One region of the Micromonospora coxensis genome, then DNA from elsewhere that is predicted to be linked to it. Evidence: riboswitches for the same ligand, from Rfam matches in the RefSeq annotation. Region 1 holds a riboswitch; each other region holds the start of a gene.
What was found. Region 1 has a riboswitch for cyclic di-AMP ahead of GA0070614_RS03990 (LysM peptidoglycan-binding domain-containing protein). Riboswitches for the same ligand answer to the same signal wherever they lie in the genome.
Positions count from the first base shown of each region.

Region 2: linked by a shared signal. The riboswitch ahead of GA0070614_RS25050 (C39 family peptidase) and the one ahead of GA0070614_RS03990 (LysM peptidoglycan-binding domain-containing protein) in region 1 are both predicted to bind cyclic di-AMP.
Region 3: linked by a shared signal. The riboswitch ahead of GA0070614_RS08770 (coiled-coil domain-containing protein) and the one ahead of GA0070614_RS03990 (LysM peptidoglycan-binding domain-containing protein) in region 1 are both predicted to bind cyclic di-AMP.
Region 4: linked by a shared signal. The riboswitch ahead of GA0070614_RS18790 (coiled-coil domain-containing protein) and the one ahead of GA0070614_RS03990 (LysM peptidoglycan-binding domain-containing protein) in region 1 are both predicted to bind cyclic di-AMP.

Region 1 is NZ_LT607753.1:902,272-907,547, forward strand. Features, by position in the region: gene GA0070614_RS03980 (D-arabinono-1,4-lactone oxidase) at 1-85, opposite strand, end outside; gene GA0070614_RS03985 (universal stress protein) at 170-793, shown strand; gene GA0070614_RS03990 (LysM peptidoglycan-binding domain-containing protein) at 883-1,557, opposite strand; cyclic di-AMP (ydaO/yuaA leader) riboswitch at 1,556-1,727, opposite strand; gene GA0070614_RS03995 (hypothetical protein) at 1,869-2,621, opposite strand; gene htpG (molecular chaperone HtpG) at 2,717-4,603, opposite strand; gene GA0070614_RS04005 (class I SAM-dependent DNA methyltransferase) at 4,693-5,276, opposite strand, start outside.
Region 2 is NZ_LT607753.1:5,486,831-5,492,106, reverse strand. Features, by position in the region: gene GA0070614_RS25065 (arginase family protein) at 1-846, opposite strand; gene GA0070614_RS25060 (alpha/beta fold hydrolase) at 855-1,604, opposite strand; gene GA0070614_RS25055 (hypothetical protein) at 1,800-2,804, shown strand; gene GA0070614_RS25050 (C39 family peptidase) at 2,873-3,706, opposite strand; cyclic di-AMP (ydaO/yuaA leader) riboswitch at 3,924-4,065, opposite strand; gene GA0070614_RS31470 (hypothetical protein) at 4,373-5,140, opposite strand; gene GA0070614_RS25040 (hypothetical protein) at 5,267-5,276, opposite strand, start outside.
Region 3 is NZ_LT607753.1:1,982,799-1,988,074, forward strand. Features, by position in the region: gene GA0070614_RS08760 (HelD family protein) at 1-1,884, shown strand, start outside; gene GA0070614_RS08765 (cation diffusion facilitator family transporter) at 2,057-2,977, shown strand; cyclic di-AMP (ydaO/yuaA leader) riboswitch at 3,108-3,239, shown strand; gene GA0070614_RS08770 (coiled-coil domain-containing protein) at 3,243-4,298, shown strand; gene GA0070614_RS08775 (hypothetical protein) at 4,398-4,868, opposite strand; gene GA0070614_RS08780 (PfkB family carbohydrate kinase) at 5,021-5,276, shown strand, end outside.
Region 4 is NZ_LT607753.1:4,106,900-4,112,175, forward strand. Features, by position in the region: gene GA0070614_RS18785 (carbonic anhydrase) at 12-668, shown strand; gene GA0070614_RS18790 (coiled-coil domain-containing protein) at 732-1,751, opposite strand; cyclic di-AMP (ydaO/yuaA leader) riboswitch at 1,756-1,886, opposite strand; gene GA0070614_RS18795 (YibE/F family protein) at 2,053-3,402, opposite strand; gene GA0070614_RS18800 (heavy metal translocating P-type ATPase) at 3,702-5,276, shown strand, end outside.

The sequences.
Region 1 (5,276 bases):
GGACCGCGTCCTCGTCGGCGGGCTCGGCGTACTCGGCCGGGGTGAAGGCGAGGCTGCCGGACCAGTTGACGAATTCCCCTGCCACGCGACCTCCTCCCCGCCGGACGGGCGGCTTACCCGTCGCCGGGCCGGGTAGTCGCCCGTGACGGCGGACCGAGCGGGGGTGGCGATGGATCAGGCGTGGTGGGTCGTCCTCGCGGTGCTGGCCTGGTTGGCGATCGGCCTGGTCACCGCGGCGGTGTTCGTCACCCGGGGCGGGCACCGCAACCTGCTGTGGTACCTGGTCGGTGGACTGCTCGGCCCGATCTTCGTGCCCATCGCCCTGGAGCGCGGCCGGGCCGGCACCCGGCGGGTGGACGTGCGCTCCCGCCCGCCCTCGGCCCGGGGCGACGGGCTGCGGGTGCTGGTGGGGCTGGACGGCTCGGCGGACTCCGACCGGGCCCTGCGCACCGCCGTGCGGGCGCTCGGCGGCACGGCCGGCGATCTGGTCCTCGTCGCCGTGACCAGCCCGGACCTGATCGACGTCGAGGCCGCCGAGGAGGACCGACGGGCCCGGCGCATGCTCGACGAGCGGGTCGCGGCGCTGCCGGCCGGGCTGCCCGCGCCGAGCACGGAGATCGTCGCCGGTCATCCGGTGGACGCGCTGCTGGCGGTCGCCGACGCCCGCGACGTCGACCTGCTCGTCGTCGGCCGGGCCGGGCACGGGCTCGGTGAGCGGCTGCTCGGCAGCGTCGCCGAGGAGTTGGCCCATCGTTCCCCTCGTCCGGTCCTGCTCGGCGGCCTGCCCGGGTGAGGCGTGCCCGTCGACGCGGCACGCGCCGGCGGACGGCGACGCCCGGCCGGTGCGGGACCGGCCGGGCGTCGGTGGTGCGGGGTGGTGCGTCAGAGGCTGAGCTTCTGGCCCGGGAAGATCAGACCCGGGTCGGCGCCGACGACGCGCCGGTTGCGCTCGTACAGCGCCTGCCAGCCGCCGGCCAGGTTCTTCGCCTCGGCGATCTGCGACAGGGTGTCGCCGGTGCGCACCACGTAGGTGTCGCCGCCGGCCGCCGGGGCGCTGCGCTGCTGGCCGCGCTGCTCGGTACGCGTCGACCGCTCGGTGGTGGCCTTGGCCGTCCGGCGCGGCTCGGAGCGCCGCTCCGACTTCTGCGACTTCTGCGACTTCTCCGACTTGGTGGCGTAGCTCTTCGTCGAGCCGCCCTTCTTGCCACAGGTCGGCCAGGCGCCGATGCCCTGGCCGTCGAGCACCTTCTCGGCGATCGCGATCTGCTCGCCGCGACTGGCCAGGTCCGCCCGGGAGGCGTACTTCTTGCCGCCGTAGCCGGCCCAGGTGCTCTGGGAGAACTGGAGGCCACCGTAGTAGCCGTTGCCGGTGTTGATGCTCCAGTTGCCACCGGACTCGCACTGGGCGATCGCGTCCCAGTTGACGCTGGCGGCGCTGGCCGGGGAGGCCGGCGCCAGCACGGCGGCGACCCCGGTGACCGCGCCGACGGCGAGCGTGCCGACGGCGACGCGGCGCGAGCTGACCCGTCGGTGACGGGCGACGTATGCAGTTGCCATGTGTGATCCTCCACGCCGACGAGGTGAGCTGTCGGGTTCGGGCCGAGGAGCCCGGCCGCCGTGGCGGCTTCACCCCGAGGTGACGTGCACCGAGGAACGTGTGGGTCCCCCGCTCCATGCCCAGGTGACAAGGTCCGTGGCCGGCGGCATGGATTAGGCGTTACCGACCCCGGTTGCCCGCGATCGCGGACGAGAACGACGTTAGGAACCGTTTCGGGGATTTGCCCACTTCTTGAGAGGTTCTTCACCCGGTCAGGCGAGGGCTCGCGGCCCCCGGTTGCGGACCTCGTGCAGCCGTGCACAATGCCCGGTCAACTCGGATCCCGCTGCCCCAGCCCGAGGGCCGCGGTCCGCCCGTCGCAGGTGAGTTCTCCCGGCTGCATGAGGACAGTGGGCGGTCGCCACACCTCGACCCGGTCACCGACCACTCTGGCCAGCAGGCACGAGCCGCGTCGGCCCTCGCGCAGCGCCAGGCCCACGGCGCCGTCGACGGTCGCCACGTCCCGCCGTACCCGGGGATCGAGGCGCAGCCGGTCGACGGCCGCCCCGACGGACCGCTCGGTGGCCGCCGGGCCGGTCGGCAGCGAGCGGCGCAGCCGCTCGTCGGTGCCCGACGGCAGGCTCGGCGCGGGACGCGGGGTGATCGGCGCGGTGGGCGGGCAGTCCACCTCGGTCACCGGATCGACCCGGTCGTCCGGCCGGTACCCGAGCCGGTGACAGAGCGTCACCTCGGCGCGCGCGGACTCGGACCCGTTCCAGTCCAGGACGAGCGCCTCGCCACGGACCCGGACCACCAGCGACACCCCGTCGCCGTCCTGCCGGGTGGTGCCGTCGAGGCTCATCAGGTCGACACCCTCACGCCCGGTGACCAGCCGGCCGAACTCGTCGGCCTCCCAGGGACGGTCCCGTGCGATCGCAGCGGTCACCTCGGTCAGCCGGGCCCGGGCCTGCTCCTGCGCCTGGCGCCGGGCGTCCGCCTCGTGGTCGCCGGCCACGCAGCCCGTGAGCAGCGCCGCCAGCACCACCGCGCCGACGATCCCGACGTTGCCCCGTACCGTCCGCATGAGCGCATTGTGCCCGCCCGGCGCCAGACGCGGCATCGGCCGGACGCGGACGGCCCGGGGGCGGACGCGAGGTCCGGCCCCGGGCCACGTCCGGTTCAGAGGGTACGGGCCAGCCGGTCGGCCAGCACCCGCGCGAACCGGGCCGGATCGGCGAGGTCGCCGCCCTCGGCGAGCAGCGCCATGCCGTGGAGCAGTTCGGCGGTCTCGGTCAGCGCCGGGTCGGCGGCGTCGCGCTCGTACGCGGCGCGCAGCCCGGTGACCAGCGGGTGGGTCGGGTTGAGTTCCAGGATGCGCTTGACCGCCGGCACCTCCTGCCCCATCGCCCGGTACATCTTCTCCAGCGTCGGGGTGATGTCGTGCGCGTCGCCGACGATGCAGGCCGGCGAGGTGGTCAGCCGGGAGGAGAGGCGGACCTCCTTCACCGTGTCGGCGAGCGCGCCGCCGAGGAAGGTGAGCAGGTCGGCGTACTCCTTGGCCTGGCGTTCCCGTTCGGTGCCGGCCTCCTCGCGCTCCTGCTCGGAGTCGAGGTCGACCTGACCCTTGGCGATCGAGCGCAGCGGCTTGCCGTCGAACTCGCCGACCCGCTCGACCCAGACCTCGTCGACCGGGTCGGTGAGCAGCAGCACCTCGTAGCCCTTGGCCCGGAACGCCTCCATGTGCGGCGAGTTCTCCAGCGTCGCCCGGCTCTCGCCGGTGGCGTAGTAGATCTCGCCCTGGCCCTCCTTCATCCGCGCGACGTAGTCGTGCAGGCTGGTGAGCTCGGCGGCGTCGTGGGTGGACTCGACGGAGACGACGTCGAGGATCGCCGCGGTGTTGTCCGGGTCCTCCAGCAGACCCTCCTTGACCACCCGGCCGAACTCGGACCAGAAGCTGCGGTAGCCCTCGGCGTGCGCGGTGCGCATCTCCTTGACCGTGGCGAGCACCTTGCGCACCAGCCGGCGACGGACCACCTGGATCTGCCGGTCCTGCTGCAGGATCTCCCGGGAGATGTTGAGCGACAGGTCGTGCGCGTCCACCACGCCCTTGACGAAGCGCAGGTAGCTGGGCATCAGCGCGGCGCAGTCGTCCATCACGAAGACCCGCTTGACGTAGAGCTGGACGCCCCGGCGGCCGTCGGCCATGTAGAGGTCGAACGGCGCGTGCGAGGGGATGAAGAGCAGCGCCTCGTACTCGAAGACGCCCTCGCCGCGCATGTGGATGGTCTCCAGCGGGTCGGCCCAGTCGTGGCTGACGTGCCGGTAGAAGTCGCGGTACTCCTCCTCGGCGACCTCGTCGCGCGGGCGGGCCCAGAGCGCCTTCATCGAGTTGAGCGTGGCCGGCTCGGCCTCGGGAGTGACCAGCCGGATGGGCCAGGCGATGAAGTCGGAGTACTTCTTGACGATCTCGCGGATCCTGGCGTGGTCGGTGTAGTCGTGCAGGTTGTCCTCACTGTCGACCGGCTTGAGGTGCACGGTGACGGTGGTGCCCTGCGGCGCGTCGTCGACGGTCTCCACCACGTACGTGCCCTCGCCGGTGGACTCCCAGCGGGTGCCCTCGGTCTGCCCGGCGCGACGGGTGACCAGGCTGACCCGGTCGGCGACCATGAAGGTGGAGTAGAAGCCGACGCCGAACTGGCCGATCAGCTCCTGGCTGGCGGCCTCCTTGGACTCCTTGAGCTTGCGCAGCAGCTCGGCGGTGCCGGAGCGGGCGATGGTGCCGATCAGCGAGACGACGTCCTCGCGGGACATCCCGATGCCGTTGTCGCGCACGGTCAGCGTCCGCGCCTCGGGGTCCGTGGAGATCTCGACGTGCAGGTCCGAGGTGTCGACGTCGAGGTCCTTGTCGACCAGCGACTCCAGCCGCAGCTTGTCCAGCGCGTCGGAGGCGTTGGAGACGAGTTCGCGCAGGAAGACGTCCTTGTGCGAGTAGATGGAGTGCACCATCAACTGCAGCAACTGACGCGTCTCGGCCTGGAACTCCAACGTCTCGGTCCGGCTGCTCACACCAACCTCCTCATCCCGGTGGTTCCGGTCCCCTCTGGGATCCGCGCAAAGGATACGAGCCGCCGTGGCGGTCCGGTCACGCCCGGTCGTCACCCGGGCCGGCGGGCCATCAGGAACGCCTGCGGGGTCGGCTCCGGGCGTCCCTGCCACTGCTCGGGCTCCCGGCACGCCCGGACCCGCACCTGCAGCCCGGCGGCCTCCAGCAGGGCGGCGACCCGCTCGGGGCGGCGGCGGTGGAAGACGAGGTCGACCTCGTGGCCCCAGGCGTCGGTGCGGTGCACCGGCTCGTCGCCGACCTGGAAGGCGAGCAGCGCCTGCCCGCCGGGGGCGAGGACCCGGTGGAACCCGGCGAGCGCCTCGGGCAGCCGGTCGTCGGGCAGGTGGATGACCGAGTACCAGGCGACCAGCCCGGCGAGGCTGCCGTCGGGCTGGTCGAGGTCCAGCATCGAGCCCACGGTGAAGCGCAGGTCGGGGTGGAGCCGGCGGGCCTCGGCGATCATGCCGGGCGACAGGTCGACCCCGCCGATGTCGAGGCCGAGGTCGCCCAGGTGCCGGGTGATCCGGCCGTTGCCGCAGCCCACCTCCAGCACCGGTCCGCCGCCGCCGGCGCGCACGGTCTCGGCGAAGGCGGCGAGCAGGGCGCGCTCCAGCGGCCGGACCGCCAGTTCGCCGG
Region 2 (5,276 bases), 2.2 Mb from region 1:
TCAGTCGGCCTCGTCGGGCCCGGCGCACAGGACGGGGCCGAGCGCGGCGGCGAGCCGGGCGAGCACCTCCTCGTCGTGCGGATGGTCGGGTTCGTACTCGGTCATCCCGACGCCGGCGAGCCGGAACCGGCCGGCCAGGGCCGCCACGGCGGCGACCAGCCGCTGCGGGGTGAGCCCGCCCGGCTCGGGGCAACCGACGGCGGCGAACTCCCCGGGGTCGAGCACGTCGAGGTCGATGTGCACGTAGACGGTGCGGGCGCCGGTGGCGGCCACGGCGGCGACCAGTTCGGCGGGTTCGGCGAGCCGTCCGGCGTCGAGCAGGGTGACCGCGTTGTCCCGGACGTAGGCGCGCTCGCCCGGGTCGAGGGCCCGTACGCCGGCCAGGACCAGCCGTGCCGCGGACAGCGTCCGGGCCGGCGTCAGCGCGGCCGGCCCCTCGCCGAGCAGGGCCCGCAGGACCATGCCGTGGAACGCGTGGGACGGCGACGAGGTCGCCGTGTTCAGATCGGCGTGGGCGTCGAACCAGACCAGCGCGAGGTCGTCGCCGTGCCCGGCGAGCGCGGCCTCGACCGGGGCCAACTCCACGCCGCAGTCACCACCGACGGTGACCACCAGTCCCCCGGCGACCCGGGCGAGCGCCGCGCGACAGGCGGCCAGGTTGTCGGCCAGGACGTCCAGCGCCGCCACCCCGCCGGACGGCCGGCCCGGCCGCTGGTCGACCGCCGCCACCACACGCTCGTCCGCCGGGAGCATCCGGGCGAGGGCGGCGCTGCCACGTCGGAGCCGGTGGGCGGTGCGGGAGCTGGAGCCCTGCCACTGCGGCACCTCCAGGACGGTCAGGCGCATCGGCCCGCTCACCGGTACGCGTCGAGCAGCGCGAGCACCGCCGCCGGGTCCTCGACGTGCGCGTTGTGGCCCAGGCCGGGCAGGGTCGCCACCGGCACACCGAGCGTGGCGAGTTGAGCGTCGGTGACCATCGGGTCGTGCTCGCCCCGGGCCAGCAGCACCGGCACGTCGGTGCCCGACAGCAGCGCCGGCAGGTCGGGGGCGCCGACCGCGAACGCCCCCGGGTCCATGGCCAGGCACCACCGCCCGTCCTCCCGCCGCAGTCCCGCCTCGACGACCGGGTGGTCGGGTGCGAACAGGCCGGTCAGCCCGGCCACCCGCAGGTAGCGGCGGGCCGCCTCGTCCCGGGTGGCGAACCAGGTCACCGGGCGTCGGGCCAGCTCACCGGCCTTGTCCAGCTCGGCCGGGGACCACACCGCCTTGATGCCGAGCCCGACGACCGCGTCGACCGGCAGCCCACCGGCGCGGGCGGCCAGCGCCAGCGCGACCACGCCGCCGAGGGAGTGACCGAGCAGCACCAGCCGCCGTGGCGACCGGTCGCCGAGCCGGGCGAGCCCGTCGGCGACCCGGTCGGCCAGGCCGGTGAAGGAGTACCGCGGCAGCGGTGGGGCGTACCCGTGGCCGGCCAGGTCGGGCGCCAGCCAGCGACCGGCCCAGCGCTGCTGGAGCAGCGGCGCCCAGGGCAGCCACACCTCGCCGGTCGCGCCCATGCCGTGCAGCAGCACGAGGACCCGTCCGGATCCCGCGTCGTCGTCCATGCGCCGCAGTGTGCCATCGCCGGGACAGCCGGCGCGAGTGCCGCAGACGCCCGACCCCGCACGCCCGGCCGTCGCCCCGCAGGGACCACCCGTGCACGAAGATGACGATAGAGTTCGATCTTCCGTGGGGTGGGGCGGCCACCCCCGCGAACCGGACGGGAGCGTGCCGTGCGTTCGAGGCACTGGACAGCGTCGATGGCAGCACTCGCGGTGGTCGCGTCCACCGCACTCACGGGCGGGTCGGTCATGGCGAAGGCCACCGCCCCGGACAGCGGCGTGGCGGCGGCGGGCGGCGTCCTGCGGGTCTACAACAACAACATCGAGAACCTCGTGATCAACAACCCGGACGGCACCTGCACCCGGGTCTCCGGGCCGGACCACCTGACCTCGATGCTGGTGGACGACGCCGGCCGGCCGGCCACCGCGGGGGTGGCCGCGCCGGACATCCTGATCGTGCAGCAGGTGCGCGGGACCGGGCAGGCCGAGGCGTACGCCGACCAGTTGTCGGCCAAGTTCGGCTACCCGGCCGGCACCTACGGGGCGATCGTGGCGTGGAGCGACCCCGAGCCGTGGGGGTCCAGCCACCACTGCAGCGACCAGAGCCTCGGTGACCTGAAGAAGAAGCAGACCAACGCCATCATCTGGAACACCCGCACGCTCAGCCTCGCCGACGGCGACATCTCCAAGTACTGGAGCGCGGGCTGGTTGAAGCCGGGCACGGCGTACGCCGGCGGCGCCGGCTGCACCCTCTACAAGCCGCCGAACAACGACACCGGCACCACCAACTACTACAAGTGGAAGCGCACCAGCGCCATCGCGGCCCGCTTCACCATCAAGGCGACCGGCACCTCGGTGTTCGCGGCCACCATGCACCTGCCGCAGGAGAACCGGCAGAACGCCTGCGCGGGCGACGGCTACACCGGGATCGCCGGCACCGGCATCCACCTCGGCGCGGACGCCACCAGCCTGATGAACGCCTCGACGATCCGGGTGGTGGGGATCGACGCCAACCGGACCGGCATCGCGGCGGGCACGCTGGGCGGGTACGGCATGACCGGCTACGGCGCGACGGCCACGCACGGCTCCAGCAAGATCGACTACCTCTTCGTCCGGGGCAGCGTGCAGTCGTCCCCCGTCGACCACACGGTGACCGGGACGAAGTCCAACCACCGGGCCCTGTACGCCTTCGTCACGTACTGACGCCGTCGCACGCGCACCGGGCGCCGGTCCCCTTCCGGGGGCCGGCGCCCGTGGCGTACGTGCGGGGATCAGGCGGAGTAACCGCGGGTGGCGATCCAGTTCGCGAGGTCGGTCGTGCTCAGCCAGTACTCCGGCAGGTTCGGGTCCGCCGAGTCGGCGATCCGGACCAGCTCACCGCCGTCGCGGTAGCCGACCACCGCCACGTAGTGGCCGCCCGGGAAGGAGTGCCAGCCGCCGTCGGTGTCGGTGACCGTGCCGGCCACGTTGGCCACCACGCCCCGCTCGGCGGTGACCGCGGCGACGATGTCGGCCCGGAGCCGGTCGATCTGGGCCGCGCTCGGGGTGCCGGCGAACATCCGGGTCCGGTACGGGTCGCCCTTGACGACCTGGTTCAGCACCCGGGTGGTGTCCTGCGCTGAGTTGGTGCCCATCTCGGTGGTGCCCAGCGGCCCGGCCAGCTCGTCCTGGGTCCGCTCGATGCCGGCCGCGCTGAGCGCGTTGCGCACCGCCGCCGGGCCGCAGGTGTAGTAGGTGAACTGGGCCTCGTAGTCGTAGTCGAGGATCTTCGACGACGGGGGCTTCGGGGCCGCCTTGCGGGTCACGTCCGGGTCGGCCTTGGCCTTCGTGGGGCTGGCCGCCGGGGTGGCGCTCGCCGAGGGCGAGGGGCTGGCCGCCGGGGTGGTGGCGACGCGGGCCTGGGCGCGGGTGGCCACGTCGGCCAGGCGCGGAGCGGCCTCGGCGACGGCGGCCGGGGTCTGCTGGCGGGCCGGCGACTCGTCGGCGCCGACGAACAGCGCACCGGTGCCGGTGGCCAGCAGGAGGGCGGCGGCGGAGCCGGCGACGACCTGGTACGGGCGCTCGGTGGCCAGGCGCCGCAACTGCCGCTTCAGGTGGTGATTCAACGTGTCCTCCACGGTACGAGGGCGGGAGCGGCACGCCGGACCGGCGCGTGACGGGACGTCACGCGCGGAACGGGATCTCGGGCCGCTCGGCGGGGGGAGCGCCCGGGCGTGGCCGGGCGTCGGGGCGGATGCCGGATGTCAGGACGCGACGGCGCGACCTATCGGCGGATGCACCCCGGTACCGAGGCAGGGATGGCGTGGTGCTGCACGAGGATGGAACTCCTTCCGATGCCGCCGACCGGGTTAGCTGACGGATTCGGGCGGGAAGATCGCCCTACCACGGGCCGTGGCCCGCGGATTCACCCCAGTGGTGCATGGGTCCCCGGTTCGTGGAATCCACGATTGAGCGGGTCGACACGGCGTCGCCTTGTGCGATCGGGAACCGCGCCGGACCGAGGTGACACTACTGGCCGGTATGCGCCGCGCCAAGCGCTGCGAGCTGCGTAAACGTGATCAAGGCGAGCAATTTCCGGGGCAGTCGCACACTGACGTCACTCAATGGGACGAGCGGTTTTCCGGGAACCGACGGGCGACAACCGGACAGCCGTGGCGACACGTCCCCGATTCGCCGCCACCACTGTCACGCCCTGTCACGCACGTCCGGTTCCCGCCGGCCGTGACCGGGCTCACCGAAATCCCGGTAACGATTTCGGCGCGGTCCGCCGCTCACCCGACCCGGGCCGGTCGCCACCGTGCCGCCGAGGCCGCGCGCGGCGCCGTCGCGGCGGCCCGGGACGCGGCGGGCGCCCGGCCGGGGCGCGACCGCTGCGCCGCCGCGTACGCCTCGACGGCGAGGGCACGGGCGGCGTCGGCCGCCAGTTCGGCGTCGCGCCAGGCCGACCGCTCCCGGGCGGCCGCCCGCCGGTAGGCGTCCCGCCGGCTGTCGCGTACCGCCCGGGCGAGCAGCACCTCCTGCTCGACCGGGTGCCGCCGGGGATCCCAGCCGTCGCGGTGGGCGAAGACGTCCCGCAGCCGCTCCACCGGCAGTTCGCCCCGCCAGTGGGCGGCCACCGCCGCCTGGTGCAGCCAGCGCTCCCGGGCGGCGTACTCGGCCGGGGTACGCGGGGTGCGCGGGGTGGGCAGCGCGTTGGCGACGGCGAACCGGCGGGCGGCGGCCTCCGCCTCGTCGTACGCCGACCAGGCCCGGTCCACCTCCTCCTGGGCGGCCAGCCACACCTCGCGCCGGCGGCGGGCGGTCTGCGCCGCGCCGGACGCGGCGACGGCGACCTCCTCGGCGTACCGGCGCAGGTCGGCCGCGTCGACGGCGGCCTCGGCCGGGGTCGGCCCGCCGGGCGTCGCCTCCTCGGCCGGGCGGTCCCGCTCGGGGCGGGCCACCAGCACGGTGAGCACGGTCAGGGCGAGCACGAGCAGCGCCGACCAGATGGCGGCGGCGGTCGGGACCTCGATCAGGAACTGGTAGAGGACGGTGTTCACGGTGCGGCACCTCCCGGGGAGCGGGACGCGGAAGAGGAGCCCGCACGCGCCACGGACGAGAGGGCCAGGGGCGCGTACGGGGGGTGAGGTCGGAGAGCGTGGTCGCGGGTCGCCCCCGCGCGGCGGTCAGCCGGCG
Region 3 (5,276 bases), 1.1 Mb from region 1:
GGCCGGCTCGACCTGCGTACCGGCCAGGTGCTGCACGTGGGGCGGCTCGGCGTGCGCGGCGAGCAGGCCGAGACGCTGGTGGTCGACTGGCGGGCCCCGGCCGCCGCCGCCTTCTACCAGGCCACGCCCGCCGAGCCGCTGGGCGTGGTGCGGCGGCGCACCATCCAGTCCTCGGGCGAGAAGGTGACCCGGATCGAGGACGACCTGCTCGACCCGGAGGCGGCGCCGGCCGAGATGGCGGTGGTCGGCGACGGGGCGCTGCTGGCCACCCTGTCCCGGGCCACCGGCCGGGGGATGCGCGACATCGTGGCGACCATCCAGCGGGAGCAGGACGAGGCGATCCGCTCCCCCGGCTCCGGGGTCACGATCGTCTCGGGCGGCCCGGGCACCGGCAAGACGGCGGTGGCCCTGCACCGGGCCGCGTACCTGCTCTACTCCGACCGCGCCCGGTACGCCGGCGGCGGCATCCTGGTGCTCGGCCCGTCGTCGGTCTTCGTCGAGTACATCGCCTCGGTGCTCCCCTCGCTCGGCGAGGAGACCGCCACCCTGCACTCGCTCGGCTCGCTCTTCCCCGGCGTGTCGGCGACCCGTACCGATCCGCCGGAGGTGGCGGCGGTGAAGGGCTCGCTGCGGATGCGGCGGGTGCTGGAGCGGGCGGTGCGCGACGCGGTGCCGGACGGCCCCGACGAGCTGCGCCTGCTGTACCGGGGTCAGCTGCTGCGGCTGGAGCGGCGGGAGCTGGACGGCATCCGGGACCGGACGCTGTCGCGGGGCGCGCGCCGCAACGAGGTGCGCCGGGCCGCGTTCGACGCCGTCCTCGCCGCGCTGTACGCCCAGGCGCGCCGGCTGGCCGTGCCGCGCCTGCCGGAGCAGCCCGCCTTCGAGGACGAGATCATCGAGCGGCCGGACTTCCGGGAGTTCCTCAAGGCGTGGTGGCCCCGGCTGCACCCCCGGCACGTGCTGGACTGGCTGGCCCGGCCGGCGCGGCTGCGCCGGTACGCCGCCGGCGTCCTGTCCCGGGCCGAGACGACCCTGCTGTCGGGGGCGTACCGGACGGCGGGGTCGCCGGGGTTGACGGTGGCCGACGTCGCCCTGCTCGACGAGTTGGACGCGCTGCTCGGCCAGCCGGTGCGGCCGAAGCGGCCCAGGCGCGACCCGTTCCAGCTCACCGGCGGGGTACGCGAGCTGAGCACCTTCGCCGACCGGCAGCGGGCCGCGCGGGCGGCGGCCCGGGAGCGCCCGGAGGACTACCGCGACTACGCGCACGTGGTGGTGGACGAGGCGCAGGACGTCTCGCCGATGCAGTGGCGGATGGTCGGCCGGCGCGGGCGGCTGGCGTCCTGGACGGTGGTGGGCGATCCGGCGCAGACCGCCTGGACGGGTGACCCGCAGGAGCTGGACCGGGCCCGGGACCAGGCGCTGGGTCGGCGTCGTCGGCACCGGTTCAACCTCACCACCAACTACCGCAACTCGGCGGAGATCTTCGCGGTGGCGGCGGAGGAGATCCGCCGGGTCCACCCCGACCTGGAGCTGCCGGTCGCGGTCCGGTCCACCGGCGTGGAGCCGGTGGCGCTGACCGTCCCGGCGGCGGAGCTGGCCGCCGCGACGGTGCGGGCCGCGCAGGCGCTGCTCGGCGAGGTGGAGGGCACCGTCGGCGTGATCACGCCGGTGCCGCGCCGGGACGAGGTGGCCGGCTGGCTGGAGGGGACCGCCAACTCCCGGCTCCAGGTGGTGACCAGCCTCCAGGCCAAGGGCATGGAGTACGACGGGGTGGTGCTGGTCCACCCGGGCGAGATCCGCGCCGAGCCCTCCGGCGTACGCACCCTCTACGTGGCCCTCTCCCGCGCCACCCAACGCCTCACCACCATCGAACCCACCCCCTGACCCCGCCCCCGCACCGCTCCCCTCCCCACCCCCCGGTTGATCATGAAGTTATTGCCCCCGCGCACCGGCGTGTCGTGGCAATAACTTCATGACCATCAAGGGAACGGAGTCACTTGCACACATAGCTATGTGAGCATAGGTTGGGTGTCGGGTTGGTCCGGCGGCGGAGGGTGTGGGCGTGGGCGCAGGTCATGACCACCACGGGTCGGTCGCGAACGCCGCGCACCGCCACCGGGGCCGGCTCTGGACGGCCTTCGCGCTGCTCGCCGCGCTGATGCTGGTCGAGGCGGTGACCGCCGTCGCCACCGGCTCGCTGGCCCTGCTCTCCGACGCCGGGCACATGTTCACCGACGTGCTCGGCATCGGGATGGCCCTGGCGGCGATCACCGCCACCCGGCGGGCCGACCGCGACCCGCAGCGCACCTTCGGCCTCTACCGACTGGAGGTGCTCGCCGCGCTCGCCAACGCGGTGCTGCTCAGCGGCGTCGCGGTCTACGTCCTCATCGAGGCGGTACGCCGCTTCGGCGACCCCCCGGAGGTGAGCACCGGGCCGATGCTGGCGGTGGCCGTGCTGGGGCTGCTCGCCAACGTCGTCGCCTTCGCCCTGCTCCGCGAGGGGGCGCGGGAGAGCATCAACCTGCGCGGGGCGTACCTGGAGGTGCTCGGCGACCTGCTCGGCTCACTCGGCGTCATCGGGGCCGCGCTGCTGATCGCCGGCACCGGCTGGTGGTGGGCCGACCCGGCGGTGGCGGTGGCGATCGCCCTGTTCATCCTGCCCCGCACCTGGCGGCTCGGCCGGGCGGCCGTCCGGATCCTGGTGCAGGCCGCCCCGGAGCACCTCCAGGTGACCGCGGTGCACGACCGGCTGGTCGCCGTCCCCGGCGTGGCCGAGGTGCACGACCTGCACGTCTGGACGCTCACCTCCGGCATGGAGGTGGCCTCGGCGCACCTGACCATGCACCCCGGCGCCGAGGTGGGCGCCGTGCTGGCGGCCGCCCGCAGCGCGCTGCACGAGGACTTCCACATCGAGCACGCCACCCTCCAGATCGAGCCGGGAGCGGCGCCGGGGGCCTGCGGCTCGGTCGAATGGTGATACAAATATCCGGCTATGCGCCTTTTATCAGGCTTCCCTCCCGTACCCTCAGTCACGAACCGGGCATCAGTCACACCAGTACCGGTAGTCTCGGTTCCGGCCTCCGCCAGGCGGCACCCGACGGTGCCGGCGGTGGCCGCCGCCTAAACGCCCGCCAGGGCGTGCCGGGGAACCAGGTACGTGGGGTGCATCCGCGCCAGCGGTAGGGATCTTCCGTCCCGAACCCGTCAGCTAACCCGGTCGGCGGCTGACGGAAGGATTGTGCATGCACGTACGACGTACCACTGTCCGACTGGTGGCGGCGGTCGCCGCCACCCTCGCCCTCGGGGTGTCGTCGGCGCCACCGCCGGTGGCCGCCGCCCCACCCACCACCCGGCTCGCCGCGCCCGGTGACGAGGAGGGCGGCACCCCCGCCCTGCGGGCCCAGCTCGACGCCGCCAGCAAGGGCTGGATCGACGCCAAGGCCGCGCTGGAGCGCTCCACCCGGCGCCAGCAGGAACTCAACAACCAGCTCAAGACCATCGAGTCGGAGCTGGCCACGCGCACCGGCAAGGTCGGCGAGATCGCCGGGGTGGCGTACCGCACCGGGCGGCTCGGCCCCGTCTCGGCGCTGCTCAACAGCACCTCGCCGGAGGGCTTCCTGGACCGGGCCGCCGAGCTGGAGACGGTCGCCAGCAACGAGGACCGCGAACTGCGCAACCTGCTGCGCACCAAGGAGGAGGCCACCCGCACCCGGGCCGCGCTCGACACCGAGATCGTCGAACAACGCAAGCAGATCGCGGTGATGGCCAAGCGCAAGCAGCAGGCCGAACGGGCGCTGGCGGTGGCCGCCGCCGACAAGCCCGCCCCGCGCGCCGACAGCGGCGCCAGCCGGGGCACCTCCACCGCGAACGCCCGGCCGGCGCCGCGCAACTCGGACGGCTCGTGGCCGCCGGAGTCGTGCAGCGTCAACGACCCCACCCCGGCCAACGGCTGCATCACCCCGCGGATGCTCAACGCGCTCCAGCAGAGCAAGGCGGCCGGCTTCACCCGGTACGTCTCCTGCTACCGCCCCAGCGGCTCCGGCGAGCATCCCAAGGGCCGGGCCTGCGACTTCGCCGCGCAGAAGAACGGCTTCGGCGGGGACGCGACCGGCGGCGACCGGACGTACGGCAACAACCTGGCCGCGTACCACGTCCGCAACGCCGACCGGCTCGGTGTGCTCTACGTGATCTGGTACCGGCAGATCTGGCTGCCCAGCAGCGGCTGGAAGTCGTACAGCGGGGCGGGTGGGGACCCGTCCAGCGACCACACCAACCACGTGCACCTGTCGGTGTACTGACCCGTACCGCGTCGCGGGGCCCGTCCGTCTGGACGGGCCCCGCACGTGTGTCCGGTGCCCCGCCCCGGGCGCCGGGGAAGCGGGCGAGCAGCGCGGCGGTCAGCCGGCGACCGGGCCGCCGTCGGCGAGCCGGTCCAGCACCGCGCCGAGCCGGTTGGCCAGCCCCAGGTGCGCGGCACGGGCCTGGCGGAAGGCGTACCCGAACAGCGGCGCCGGGGCGGCCAGGGTGATCTCCACGTCCACCCGCAGCAGGCCGTCCTCCTCCTCCCGGATGCGGGTGCGGTTGCGCACGGTCGTGCCGGGCTGCTGCCGCGCCACCGTGACGATCTCGTCGTCGGTGACCACCAGGACGTCGGCCTGGTACGTGACCGGGAAGCTCAACGGCCCCAGCTCCAGCCGGTCGGTGATCGCGTAGCTGGCCCGCGCGCCGGGACGGGCCGGCAGCTCACGGACCCGGACGATCAACGGGTGCAGCTCACCCTGCCTGGCGAGATCGCTCAACAGCGCCACCGCGTCCGCCCGTGAGCAGCGCGCCTGCACCGTGTAGCTGAACGTCTCCCGCCGGACCACTCCGCCCTCCACTCCTCGTCGGTCGCACGATAGTCCCGTACCGGCGACGGGCTGGCAACGTCGGCGGCGACCGGTCGCGCATGTCGCGGGCGGGGCGGGGAATCCCGCGTCCGGCGACGGCCACGGGAGGCGGACATGGGCGGGTACGGCGGATGAGCGGACACGTGATGGTCTTCGCGCCGACGCCCCGGCTGACGGTGACCGTGGACCAGCCCAGCGACCAGCCGGAGCTGCACCTGCACCCCGGCGGGCAGGGCGTCTGGCAGGCCCGGATGATCATGTCGCTCGGGGTGCCGGTGGTGCTCTGCACCAGCCTGGGCGGCGAGATCGGCGAGGTGCTGGAGCCGCTGCTGCTCACCGAGGGGGTGGACCTGCGGGTGGTCCGCCGCGACTCGACGAGCGGCGGGT
Region 4 (5,276 bases), 3.2 Mb from region 1:
GAGGTGCGGCAATGACCCTGACCGATCCCACCCAGGCGCTCGCCGAACTGCTCGCCGGTAACCGGCGGTTCGTCACCGGCGCGCCGCGCCACCCCAACCAGGATGCCGCCCACCGGGCCGCCGTCGCCGACGGCCAGCATCCCTTCGCGGTGATCGTCGGCTGCTCGGACTCCCGCCTCGCCGCCGAGATCATCTTCGACCGGGGCCTGGGTGACCTCTTCGTCGTCCGCACCGCCGGGCACACCGTCGGCTCCGAGGTGCTGGGCAGCGTCGAGTACGCGGTCAGTGTCCTCGGCACCCCCCTGGTGGTGGTGCTCGGCCACGACTCCTGCGGAGCGGTGCAGGCGGCCCGACAGGCGGCCCGCACCGGCGCCACGCCGCCGGGCCACCTGGGCGCCGTGGTCGACGCGGTGACGCCCAGCGTGCGGCGTGCCGCGTCGCAGGGTGTCGACGACGTCGACGGGATCGTGGACATCCACATCGCGCGCACCGTCGAGGCGCTGCTGGACAACTCGGCCGTCCTGGCCGGCGAGGTGGCCGCCGGGCGGTGCGCGGTGGTCGGCCTGTCGTACCGGCTCGCCGCGGGCGAGGCCCGGACGGTGGCCGCGGTGCCCGCCGACGTGCCGGACCGGGCCGGGGACGACCAGGTGGCCGTGGTCGCCCGCTGATCCCCGACACACGACGAGGGCCGCCCCGACCGGGGGCGGCCCTCGTTCCGTACGCGCCGGGCGCTACAGCAGCGACATGTGCACGTGGTCGGTGTGGTTCGACGGTCCGCTGTACGACTTCCAACCCGTCGCCGGGAACCAGATCTGCCGGTTCCAGATGACGTAGTAGATGCCCAGCCGGTCCGCGTTGCGGATCAGGAAGGCGGTGAGGTTGTTGCCGTACATCCGGGTGTCGTTGTTGTGCCAGGGGGCGAAGCCGCTGTTCTGCAGGGACCAGTCGCAGGCCTTGCCCTTCGGGTGCTCCCACGGCCCGCCGGGGCGGTAGCAGCCGGCGAACCGCTTGAAGCCGGCCCGGCGTACCTCCTTGTAGGCGTGCAGGGTGCGCGGCGTGACACAGCCCGAGGTGGTCGGGTCGTCCTCGCTGCACGACTCGGAGCGCCAGCCGCCGTCCGCCGTCCGGCCGGGGGCGATCCGGGCGACCGGGGACGTCGCGTCCACCAGGCCGCCGGTGAAGCCCTTGCCGCCGACGAGCGCGAGGGCCTTCTCCGCCTCCCGGCTCTCCCGGGCCATGTCGTTGGTGAGCTTCTGCTGCTCGCGAACCTCGGCGTCGAGCGCCAGCTTGGCCTGCTCCGCGCGGTTCTTGACGGCGGTCACCTCGGCCAGCTTCTGCCCGTTGACCATGTTCAGCTCGTCCAGGGCGGCCGCGCGTCGGACGAACGAGTCGGGCGCGTCGCTCTCCAGCAGCATCGACACCGCGCCGATCCGGCCGGTCCGGTACGACTGGGCGGCGATCTGGGTGACGTGCGGCTTGAGCGCCTCCAGCTCGTCCTGCGCCCGCCGTACCTCCATGGCGAGTTCGAGCTGGCGCTTCTTCGACTTCTCCAGCTTCGACTTCGCCTTGCTGTACTCGCGGTTGCGCAGCTCGATGACGTCGGTGAGCAACTTGGGCTCGTCGTCCTCCGCGTGCCCGGAGGGGGTGGGGGTCGAGGGGGCGGCAATGGCGGGGGCCGCGCCGGCGAGGATGGCCAGGGCGGCGAGCACGGACACCACCGGAGTCATCCAGCGGCGCAGGGGTGCCGTCACAGTGTTCCCTTCCGTCGACCGCCGACCGGGTTAGCTGACGGGTTCGGGACGGAAGTGGCCCCTACCGCTGTCGCGGATTCACCCCAGGTACCTGGTTCCCCGGCTCGCCTCGCGGCGATTGGGCGGCGGCACCGCAGGCGCCGCTGCGCGCCTTCGGCGGTGACCGGCAGCGAGGTTACCTGACAGTCGTACCGGTGAGCTACGTCCTGAACCCGACTAAAAGCGTTATTTCGTCGTGGCGTTGCGTGACGAGTGACGCGTTCGTCAGGTTCCGGGTCGTCGGCGGTCACGCTGTGGAGTTTCACCATGCGGTGTCCGTGCTCCTTCCGGGGTCGGGCCACCGTGCGGGGGCCGGGGTGGACGGGGTGCCGGGACGGCCCGCGCTCAGCGCCTCCAGCGCGGCGTCCCGGTCGACGGCGGGGCGAGGCTTCGGGGTGGGATCCGGGTCGCGCACCGGGTCGGCCTCCGGAGCGCGGCCGGCGGTGGTGACCAGCGCGGCCAGGCCGGTGGTCAGCGGTACGGCGGCGATCAGCCCCAGCGTCGCCACCGCGCTGCGGACGATCTCCTGGGCCAGGAACTCGCTGGTGAGGATCTGCCCCACCGGCCGGCTGTCGGCGGTCAGCAGGAGCAGCAGCGGCAGCGAGGCGCCGGCGTAGGCGAGCACGATGGTGTTCACCGTGGAGGCGATGTGCGCCCGGCCGACCCGGGTGGCGGCCCGGTAGAGCTGCATCCGGGACAGCCCGGGGTTGGCGTGCGCCAGCTCGGTGACGGTGGCCGCCTGGGTGACCGTGACGTCGTCGAGCACGCCGAGCGAGCCGATGATGATGCCGGCCAGCAGCAGCCCGTGCAGGTCCACGTCGCGCTGGTACATCGACAGCGTGGTGGCCTCCTCGCTGCCGAACCCGGTCAGGTGCGCGGCGGCGGTGGCCAGGCTGCCGAGGACTCCGGTCAGCACCAGGCTGCCGAGGGTGCCGAGGACGGCCACGGACGTCTGCGCGGTGATCCCGTGGGTGAGGTACAGCACCACGAACATGATCAGGGCGGAGCCGGTGATCGCGATCAGCAGCGGCGAGCCGCCGCCGGAGATGCCCGGCACCACGAAGGTGAGGAGGATGGCGAAGCTCGCGGCCAGCCCGGCGAGCGCCGCGAGGCCGCGCAGCCGCCCGAACGCCACGATCGCGGCCGCGAAGAGCGCCACCAGCCAGATCAGCGGTTCCCCCCGCTGGTGCTCGGCGATGTTGTAGCTGCTGGCCGTCGGGTCCGCCGGGTCGGTCAGCTCCACCAGCACGACCTCGTCGCCCACGGCGACGGTCGGTGCGCCCGGGCCGGCCGGCACCGGCGTCTGGACCTGCTGGCCGGCGTCCGGGCCCTGCTCGACCTTGACCGTCACCGTCCCGCACGGGCCGTCGGCCGTGCCGGGCGACCCCTCGGGCGCCTCCGGCGTCGGCGGGCAGGGCTCGGTCACCACCCGGGTCACCGTGCCGTGGTAGCGCGGCACGTCACCGCCGGTGTCCTTCGTCGGCGTGTCCCGCGGCCAGAGCACCAGCGCGACGATCACCGTGAGGACGAACAGCGGCACCACCGTCGCGACGAGGATCCGTCGCACCCCCGGCGGGGTGGACGGAGCGGGACGGGTGTGGTCGGCGCCCATTGCGAGTCTCCCAACGATCCAGAGCGAGGTACGTGTCAGCCGGCTGGTCGGTTCAGCGGATGGTGCCGGATGTCGTCGTCGACGCCCCCGGATCGCCGGGGAGTGCCGGCGTCGTCACGTACCGCGAGCGGACGTCGTGTCCGCCGGGTGGCGACGGGCCGACGACGGGCCCCGGCGCGGTACGCGGGGCGGTCGCGGCGGTGGGCGCAGGCGTCATCGTCGGTGAATGGTAGCCAGGGTGGGTGTCGGCTCGCCCGGTTCGCCCTGCCCGGAGCGCGCCGAAGCGGCATGTTGGAGGCATGGAGCAGCATGCCGGGCACGGTCAGCAGGGCGGGCGACACGGCGGGCACGACAAGCACGCCGGCCACGATCCCGAGATGTTCCGTCGCCGGTTCTGGGTCTGCCTGGTGCTGACCCTGCCGGTGGTGCTCGTCGGCGACATGGTGATGGACTGGTTCGGGTACTCCCTGGAGTTCCCGGGGCGCTCGCTGGTCGGGCCGGTGCTCGGCTCGGTGGTCTTCTGGTGGGGCGGCTGGCCGTTCCTGATCGGGGCCGTCCGCGAGGTGCGCGACCGGGCCCCGGGGATGATGCTGCTGGTCGCGATGGCGATCACGGTGGCGTACGTGGCCTCGCTGGCGACCAGCCTCGGCGCGTTCGACCTGGACTTCTGGTGGGAGCTGGCCGCCCTGGTCACCATCATGCTGCTGGGCCACTGGCAGGAGATGAAGGCCATCGGGCAGGCCCGGGGCGCGCTCGCCGCGCTGGCCGCCCTGCTGCCCGACGACGCCGAGCGGGTCGGCCCGGACGGGGCCGTCGAGCGGGTGCCGGTCGCGGCGCTGAGCGTCGAGGACGTCGTGCTGGTCCGTCCCGGTGGCCGGGTGCCGGCCGACGGGCGGGTCGTCGAGGGCTCGGCCGAGCTGGACGAGTCGATGGTCACCGGGGAGTCCCGGCCGGTGACCCGCGAGGTGGGGGACCGGGTGGTGGCCGGCACCGTCGCCACCGACTCGGCGATCCGGGTCCGTGTCGAGGCCGTCGGCGACCAGACCACGCTGGCCGGGATCCAGCGCCTGGTGGCCCAGGCCCAGCAGTCCGGTGGGCGGGCCCAGGTGCTCGCGGACCGGTTCGCGGCGCTGCTGTTCTACATCGCCACCGCCACCGCCGTGCTGACCGCCGTGGCCTGGTCCGCGCTGGGCGACCGGGACCAGGCGGTGGTGCGGACCGTCACGGTCCTGGTGATCGCCTGCCCGCACGCGCTGGGGCTGGCGATCCCGCTGGTGATCGCGCTCTCCACCGGGATCGCCGCCCGGTCCGGGGTGCTGGTCCGCGACCAGCTCGCGCTGGAGCGGATGCGGACCGTCGACGCGGTGCTCTTCGACAAGACCGGCACGCTGACGAAGGGCGAGCACGTGGTCACCGGGGTGGCCGCCGTGCCGGGCACCAGCGAGGACGAGGTGCTGCGGCTGGCCGCCGGGGTGGAGGCCGAGAGCGAGCACCCGCTGGCCCGGGCGATCGTCACGGCCGCCGCCGACCGTGGCGGCCCGGCCCCGGCCACCGGCTTCCGGTCGCTGCCGGGCCGCGGCGTGCGCGCCGAGATCGACGGTACGGCGTACGCGGTGGGTGGGCCGGCCCACCTGCGCGAGCAGGGGCTGACGCTGCCCGACGCGCTGACCCCGGAGGCCCGCCGCTGGGCGGAGCGCGGGGCGGCGGTGCTGCACCTGGTCCGCCTGCCGGACACCGTCCTCGGTCTGCTCGCCCTCGCCGACGAGGTGCGACCCGAGGCGCGGGAGGCGGTCGTCACGCTGCGCGCCGAGGGGATCCGGACCATCGCGATGATCACCGGGGACGCCCGGCCGGTCGCCGACGCCGTCGCCGCC